2 regions of the Neobacillus sp. 114 genome follow, and region 1 is predicted to be linked to the other one. Evidence: a T-box and tRNA genes for the amino acid it is inferred to sense, from the RefSeq annotation. Region 1 holds a T-box; the other holds one or more tRNA genes.
What was found. A T-box is a leader RNA that pairs with one kind of tRNA and senses whether it is charged. The one in region 1 lies ahead of leuS (leucine--tRNA ligase), so its partner is inferred to be a tRNA-Leu.
Positions count from the first base shown of each region.

Region 2: it encodes a tRNA-Leu, which carries the amino acid that the T-box ahead of leuS (leucine--tRNA ligase) is inferred to sense. The anticodon was not compared.

Region 1 covers NZ_CP126144.1:5,195,576-5,199,990, forward strand. The annotation lists gene leuS (leucine--tRNA ligase) at 1-2,006, opposite strand, end outside; T-box leader at 2,048-2,268, opposite strand; gene QNN06_RS25500 (MDR family MFS transporter) at 2,410-3,597, opposite strand; gene QNN06_RS25505 (glycogen biosynthesis protein GlgD) at 3,783-3,962, opposite strand; gene QNN06_RS25510 (YtzC family protein) at 3,959-4,240, opposite strand.
Region 2 covers NZ_CP126144.1:3,325,398-3,329,812, reverse strand. The annotation lists gene QNN06_RS16280 (YecA family protein) at 1-468, shown strand, start outside; gene QNN06_RS16275 (alpha/beta fold hydrolase) at 642-1,478, shown strand; tRNA gene QNN06_RS16270 (tRNA-Ser) at 1,691-1,781, shown strand; tRNA gene QNN06_RS16265 (tRNA-Leu) at 1,809-1,893, shown strand; tRNA gene QNN06_RS16260 (tRNA-Asn) at 1,904-1,975, shown strand; gene QNN06_RS16255 (MerR family transcriptional regulator) at 2,090-2,665, opposite strand; gene QNN06_RS16250 (cell wall hydrolase) at 3,035-3,721, opposite strand; gene QNN06_RS16245 (glycoside hydrolase family 28 protein) at 4,066-4,415, opposite strand, start outside.

The DNA of each region.
Region 1 (4,415 bases):
TAATCCTCGGTCACTTTCTTCACTGTTTGATGGTAGACTTTTTCAAGGCTGGATGCCTCTTCGTTTGGCTGAATTTTCGGATTCAACTCACCGTTTTCCTCCACCAGCAAACGCCAGATTCGATCAAGGAAGCGGCGGGATCCATCCAAACCGTTTGTGGACCAAGCGATTGAAGCATCAAGCGGTCCCATAAACATCTCGTATAGGCGAAGCGTATCTGCACCGTGGGTATTGACGATGTCATCCGGATTGACGACGTTCCCTTTGGATTTACTCATTTTTTCATTATTTTCACCAAGAATCATTCCTTGATTAAACAGCTTTTGGAACGGTTCCTTGGTTGACACTACGCCGATATCATACAAGAACTTGTGCCAGAAGCGTGCGTACAGCAAGTGAAGTACGGCATGCTCGGCACCGCCGATGTAAATATCAACTGGAAGCCATTGCTTTAATTTTTCCGGTGAAGCCAAAGCTTCCTTATTGTCTGGATCAATATAGCGCAAGAAGTACCAGCAGCTGCCAGCCCACTGCGGCATCGTGTTGGTTTCACGGCGGCCCTTTTTGCCTGTGACTGGGTCAACTACATTTACCCAATCCTCAATATTAGCAAGCGGCGATTCACCTGTTCCGGACGGTCTGATTTCGGTTGTTTTTGGCAGCATTAATGGAAGCTCTTCATCCGGTACGGCTGTCATGGTGCCGTCTTCCCATTGAATAATTGGAATCGGTTCACCCCAATAACGCTGGCGGCTAAACAACCAATCGCGTAGACGGAAGGTTACCTTTTTCGTGCCGATTCCCTTTTCCTCAAGCCAGGAAATCATCTTTTTAATCGCATCTACTTTGTTCAAACCATTTAAAAAGTCGGAATTGACGTGATCTCCATCACCTGTATAAGCCTCTTTTTCAACATCGCCGCCAGCAACAACTTCTTTAATTGGCAGGTCGAATTTTTTCGCAAATTCATAGTCTCGTTCGTCGTGCGCAGGAACAGCCATAATCGCACCGGTACCGTAGCTGACTAATACATAATCGGCAATCCAGATTGGCATTTTCTCACCATTTGTAGGATTGATTGCGTAGGCTCCAGTGAATACCCCTGTTTTTTCCTTCGCAAGGTCGGTACGCTCAAGGTCACTCTTTGATTTTACTTTATCTAAATAAGCTTCAACAGCAGCCCGCTGTTCAGCTGTTGTAATCTTATCAACTAAAGCATGCTCAGGTGCAAGCACCGCATAAGTTGCACCAAATAGTGTATCAGGACGGGTAGTAAATACCGTGAAAGTTTCATTATGTCCATCGATTTGGAACGTAACCTCTGCACCCTCGGAACGGCCAATCCAGTTGCGTTGCATTTCTTTTAAGCTTTCTGGCCAGTCAAGTTCTTCAAGGTCTTCAAGCAGACGGTCTGCATAAGCAGTAATTTTTAAAATCCACTGTCTCATTGGACGGCGCTCAACCGGATGGCCGCCGCGTTCACTTTTTCCATCAATGACTTCTTCGTTGGCTAAAACAGTTCCAAGTGCCGGACACCAGTTGACCGGTACTTCATCAACATAGGCAAGACCTTTTTCCCATAGCTTCAAGAAAATCCATTGTGTCCATTTATAGTACTCAGGGTCTGTAGTATTGACTTCGCGGTCCCAGTCATAAGAAAAACCAAGAGACTTAATTTGTCTGCGAAATGTGTCAATGTTTTTCGCAGTAAATTCGGCCGGGTCATTGCCTGTATCTAGAGCGTATTGCTCAGCAGGCAGCCCGAATGCATCCCAGCCCATTGGGTGAAGGACATTATAGCCCTGCATCCGTTTCATCCGTGAAAGAATATCCGTTGCAGTATAACCTTCCGGGTGCCCCACATGCAGTCCGGCCCCTGACGGATATGGAAACATATCTAAAGCGTAGAATTTCCGTTTTCCCGGATCTTCGCTTGTTTTAAATGTTTTTTCTTCTTCCCATTTTTTTTGCCACTTCTTTTCGATTTGTTGATGATCGAAACTCATATCTGTAATCCTCCTTAAAAAATAAAAAACCTCTCATCCCCAACAGGGACGAGAGGACTGTATGTATCTTCCCGCGGTACCACCCACATTAGTGCAATGCACTCGCTTCATTAATCCTTAACGCGGAAAACGGCAAACATTACTTTTCATTCATGCCTGCAACTCCTAGGCGAGTTCATGACCCTCCCGGTTGACTTTCACCAGCCGTCAACTCTCTAAATACGGGACTTAAATCACTACTACTCCTACTCACTGTTATTGAAATATAAATATAACGTAATTGTATTAAATTTTCTAACAGTATGCAAGTAAACTTGAGCCCATTTTCATGGTTGACAGGGAAACTACATTTTAAACATCAAAACCACAGTCAATCTGCTGTGGTTTTGGTTGCGGAAAGTATTTATAAAGCTTTTGCCGTTACCTGCTCTTGCGTTTTCAAATGACGGTCATACATTAGCGTGGTAACGATTCCGATGATAAATAATCCGATTAAGATTGTGAATAGGGCAGACATGCTGTATAAATCAACAATGATGCCACCAAGGAGCGGTCCAATCATTCTCCCGCCGGTCGCGGTGCTGTTCACAATGCCTTGATAAAATCCTTCCCGGCCCTTAGGAGCAAGGGCGAAGGCTAAGGTCGGCACCGCCGGCCAAACGAACATTTCCCCAATTGTCAAAATAATCATCGCGGCTAGGAAGCCGGTAAAAGCACCCGCATTTCCAGCAACTATAAATGAAATGATAAAGATGGCGATTCCGATCAGGATTTGCACCTTAAGGGAAGCACTAAGATGTTTTAAAATACTATTTAAAACAGGCTGCCCCAATACGATTAATGCCCCGTTTATCGTCCATAACAAGCTATATTGTGTGAGGGTGATATTGATTTCCTGCGTATAGGAAGCAATTGTTGTAGTCCACTGGACATACGCAACCCAGCATAATAAATATCCCGCACTAATAATAAGTAAAGCTTGCAGGTTGGCTTTGCTTTTTATGGTTTTAACTGTTTCAGTGTTAGCTTCTTTTTTAACTGATTCAACCACAATTCCTTTATATCCAAAAACCGCGATAAGTAAAAAGATCACATACATGATGGTATTGGCCAGGAAGATTAGTTGGAAGGAATAATCGGCAACAATGCCGCCTAAAGCAGTACCAACAGCAACCCCGAGGTTTTGCGCAACATAGAGGGCATTAAAGGATTTTCGGCCGCCTTCTCTCCAAACCGAACCTGCCATGGCATACATCGAAGGAAAAATAATGCCGGTCCCAAATCCAACAATGGTCAAAAAGAAAACATAGGATGGCCAGCTATGCCAGATGGTTAATCCCACCAAGGCTAGAAGCGAAATTCCAATTCCTAAAAGAATCGATTTATAACCGCCTAATTTATCATATAAATTTCCGCCAAACAGATTTCCGATAACAGTGGCGCCTGCATTTAACATCAGAACAATTCCGGCAACCGAAAGGGACTTACCTAAATAATCGTGAATATAAATTGTATTTAAAGGCCATAAAAAAGAAGAGCCTATTACATTCACTGCCATCCCAATGATTAAAAGCCATAAGGCACGTGGCATGAAAAACGCTCCTTTGATTAAAAATATTTCGATATCCTTGGTAAATTTTAGCCCTTTTTCAGTTGTAGCGCAATCATTTTTGATTACCATTTTTCGCATGGAAGAGATTATGAAAAAATTGATTCGTAGAGGTTTTTGTAAATGGAAAAAATCCCTCAACAATACGTTGAGAGATTTTGGCAAATTTATGAAGATTGATTATTTTCCTGGTGGAATTTCGATTTTACAGGCTGGCCGCCAGTTTGTTCATACTTCTTTTTAGCTTGTTTAATGATGTCTACATCTTGTCCAAACTCAATATCCTGATTGTTAATTCCGTTCCGCGTTTTTTGTTCAGGGTTTTGCTGTTTTGAACGTTTTTTCAAAACTGTTCTCCTCCTCGGGTCCCTTGTAAAATCAAACTATTTTGCAGCTGCTGAACCTGCAGTCTCATTCTGTGCAGCTGTTCCCGCTGTTGCCCATTAGCGCTATGAGCCATTGTACAAATATCCTGATACGTCTGCTCAAGATTTTGCAGCGCCGTCGTATAATCATTATCATTGTAATGTTCCTGAAGACTGCTTTGCTTATACTGCTCCTCGGCGTGGCGAAGACAATCCTCCACCTGCTGTGTTAGGTTTTCCATTGAATCGCGAGTAGCCATGTAAGAACCCCCTTCTTGATATGGCGCAACCTAAAATCACTAATTGAAGCGCACTGCTTCATTTCTTATTTTGTTCCTCAATCTTTTTCCTATTACACGATTGAATTGATAAATCCTGGCAGTGATAAATACAGTTGGATAAGCATTATCTTCATGATAAAATTTACTTTATGCA
Region 2 (4,415 bases), 1.9 Mb from region 1:
GATGTAGTGAAGGAAGTCGCGCCATATTTATATAGAGAGAATTCGATTATTTTTGCAGCTTCCGTTGTTGAAAATATTAAAACAGACTTCGCCATTCAGGTTTTACGAGAAGCCTACGATGCTGCAGAAGAAATTGGTGACCAAGATATCCTTATCGAAGCCCTTTGTCATCATTTGTCTAGAGAGGCATTACCGGTAATTAGCCGCCATATGAAAAACGATTATACTTCAAACTTAGTGGATATAGAGCAGACGGTTTATAGTTATTATTCAATTTTAGGCGAGAAGCATCCTGAATTAGAATTATGGAAAAAAGTTGCCCTTAAAAGGGAAATGGACTTTAGAAATGCCAGTAAGCAAGGGGCGTTGGGTAAACCTGCACCAATTCGGAACGAAACGAATGTAGGGCGAAACGATCCATGTCCTTGTGGAAGCGGGAAAAAATATAAAAAATGCTGTGGGAAATAGATTTTTTTGTAATCACATGGGAAAAGACCAATTACATTCTCGAAGAGAAGGATGTCTCATAAAGCTGAGGTATCCTTTTCTTTTTAACGGAAAAGGAAAGGATTTTCCCTTTTTTTGTCGAAATAGTGTTAAGAATGTAAAATCCTTACATTAGAAACAATCGGAGGTACAGAATGATCACGAAAAAAACCCTAACCATAAATGATCAAAAGATTTCCTATATTGATGAAGGTGCCAAAACTGCTCCGCCAGTCTTGCTTATTCACGGCGTTCCAGAATCTAGCATGCTCTGGAAACACATCATTCCTGAAATTGCTGCTGTAGGATTTAGGGCAATTGCACCGGACCTTCCGGGATTTGGTCAGAGTGCTCGTTTTCCATACGAGTCTGCTTGGGAGAACTATGTTACGTTTATCAATGATTTCATGGAAGCACTAGAATTAGAAAAAATCCATCTCGTCGTCCATGACTGGGGTGGAATGATTGGATTAAGATGGGCGTGTGACAATCCGGATAAAGTTGAAAGCTTGATTATAACCGACACAGTTTTGTTGCCAGGATATACTTGGCACCCACTAGCCCAAAAATGGAGAACGCCTGGTTATGGTGAAAAAGTAATGGAAGCCATGGCCAATAAGGAATCATGGATGGCAGGGATGAAAAAGGAGATTCCGTCTGTTGAAGAAGGGATATTGGAAGACTTCTTTGCAATTTTTGAATCTGATGAGAAAAGGGACGTAATTTTAGAATTATATCGCTCTGCCAATAAACAATTAACGGAACCGTATTTGAATCTTGCTGCTATAAAAAATCCAGTTACGATTCTTTGGGGTGAACATGATCCGTACATTTCAACCGATTTTGCTTACCAGATGCGTGACCAGCAATTCCCACACGCAGCAGTACATATCATTCCTGAAACGGGGCATTTTATTCATGTTCAGGCTCCCGATAAGGTCATTCCATTTGTAAAAGAACATTTTTTATCGATTTTAAAAAAACTAATATAACGAAGTCTCCTTTTAGGGGAGTCATGAGGACAGCTCTAATGAATTTTGCTGGAGAATTTTCCTCATGAAAGGACCATGATGAGGACAACCTGAGTGAATCTTAGTGGAGAAATGTCCTCATAGCAGGGGAGCTCGTTGTTTTAGATTACCAAAATTTACAGCTGGCTTCCATTTTTAAATGATGATATATTTGTTTTGTAAGTTAATACTACAGAGAAGTACTCAAGAGGCTGAAGAGGCGCCCCTGCTAAGGGTGTAGGTCGGGTAACCGGCGCGAGGGTTCAAATCCCTTCTTCTCTGCCATTCAAATAAAACTATTTAAAACATCATGCGGGTGTGGCGGAATTGGCAGACGCACCAGACTTAGGATCTGGCGCCTTCGGGCGTGGGGGTTCGACTCCCTTCACCCGCACCAGAAATATTATTCCGCAGTAGCTCAGTGGTAGAGCTATCGGCTGTTAACCGATCGGTCGTAGGTTCGAGTCCTACCTGCGGAGTCATAGTCCAACAAGGACACTAAGAAAGGGTCAGGGCGGGAACGCAGCAGCCATAATTAGTGAAATTGTGTGGGCTATTACATACGAACAGAAATTAAAAAGCTAAACCCATTATCAATTGGGTTTAGCTTTTTTCCATGTAAACCAATTCCACCATTTCTTATGATTGGCAGCAGCAATTTGCATTCTCGTTTCTTCTTCTATGCCTCTAATTCGTTCAGCCTCTAGTTGGTCTATCCGTTCAACATGCTTTAAAATTTTATTAATCTTTTCTTCTTGGTAAGCTTCTCGTACAGCCTTTTCCTTCAAAAGCTTGATTAAATCCAAGTTTATTTGCTCTAAATTTTCTATGCGTTCCAATAATTCACCATGATTGCAATTGTGCTCAACAACTTGGTCACTAGTATTTTGCAGGGATTCTATTTCCGTAACAGTGTCCGTGTTATTTTCTTCAGAAACCTCTTTCAATACCGCCTCAGCAGACCGTTCGATTGTCATACCCTCATGCCTGCTGAATTCCATTAATTTACGGAATGTATGAACATCCTTATCAAAATAGACTCGATGTCCCCGATTATTACGTTGAACATGATACCCATGATCTTCAAGGAGAGTGGCGTACTTCCTTAAAGTACTGCCATCTATTCCGAGCATTTTTTGTACATCACTAGGTGAATACATTTCCGTCATTCATTTCACCTCTATTTAATACATTGTAAATCATCCTGTAATAGCCCGTTGCTATTTTATAAATAGGTTAAAAGCAATTGAAATAAGCCAACCTAGTGCAAGAAAAACTGATAGATATGTACCTAAACCAACTAAAATCTCTGCCATGATTCCTACTCCTTTAATTCGGGCTTTGGTTTCAATTTTCTTCAATACAATGTCATTATAGCAGGTGATTTTTTAAAATTTGTCGAAACTAGGGATGTTAACCAATTTGTAAATAGACTGTTAACTTCCCTTAATAATAGGCGGGAATGTAACAAAACCCACCATAGAGTTTACAGTTTGGGAGGATTACTATGACTAAATTGTCAATCTACCTCCTATATATTATTTAGCGAATACATGACGGCCAATTGTCTTTACGACTGGACGAGTGCGAATCCATTTATCCGTGGCAATAGCAGGATTATAAAAATAAACAGAATCATTTAACCGATCTTTCCTGGTCAATGCCTCTTCGACTGCTTGTCTAGACTCATCTGAAGCAGGCTTTTTAATTTGGCCATTCTGAACGGGTGAAAAGGCATAGGCATGTCCTACTACTTGATTAATAACGCCTGTCACCGTTTTCGGGAAATGAGGTGATTCCACTCGATTTAATACGACAGTCGCAACGGCTACTTTTCCTTGATAGGATTCGCCTTTTGCTTCAGCTTCTACTAATCTGGCAAAAAGATCTTTTTCATTATTTGAAATGGAAATAGCCGGTGGTTCTGGTTGTTTTTCAGGCATTTGCCTGGTGATTCCTATTTCAGGTTTTGTAGAGTGGAGGGCTACTTCTTTTGTTTTCTCTGGCTTTTGCATGATTTCTTCTGTATTAATCTGATTGTAATTGCTAGTATTGTCTTGCTGATCATTTTCGGTAATACCACCATATTTTTGCTCAAGGCTTATAGGTTTATTTTCTGTAACGACTCGGTCTTCGGTAATAGCCTCGGCACTTTTACTAATTCCTATGAAGGAACTTGTAGCTACACAAGCTACAATTAATGTTTTTATATATGTTTTTTTCATGTGTGCTACCTCCTGAATTTTGCTTTATATTACTCTAACATTGGATGGTATTTAATTTACAGAACGGTAGCGTTACATTTCTTTTTAGTTTGATGAACATAATTTCAGAAAATAATCATTTGTGACATGATACCTATTTTGGCGTCACAATCGAACCAATATTAAGGAACATAGGAATATCTATCCAAAAATTTTTAGGTTTCTTTACATATATAAGTGGACTCATAAACATATGAAATGAATTATTTGAAAAAAGAGGGGAGAAGAAGCTATATCATCAAAAAAATTTAAAATAAAAAACTAGCATCTGTAGTTTCTACTGATGCTAGTTTTTTAAATATTTCTTATTTTGTTCGTGGTACTACTGGCCAATCGGTATCTGGAAGTTTTTCTCCGTCAACTGTGAGATTTTGGTATATGCTGTTAGGCTGGAACATATTACCGTTATTGATGTTGACATTTTTCATTGTTATATTTTTAACATATTGGAAATACAATGGTTTGTCAGCATGCACTGTGACGTTCTCCAATGTTAGGCCATCAACAGGGCTTTCATATAGTCCCTGGAAGAAGGAAGCTTCTTGAGCACCCTCAGCGGTAATATTTTTGATTGTAATATTTTTAATGTAAGGTGTTGTTTCATCGATTACACCAGTAAATGGCAGTGGAGTACCGTTAGATGTATAGTTAGAGT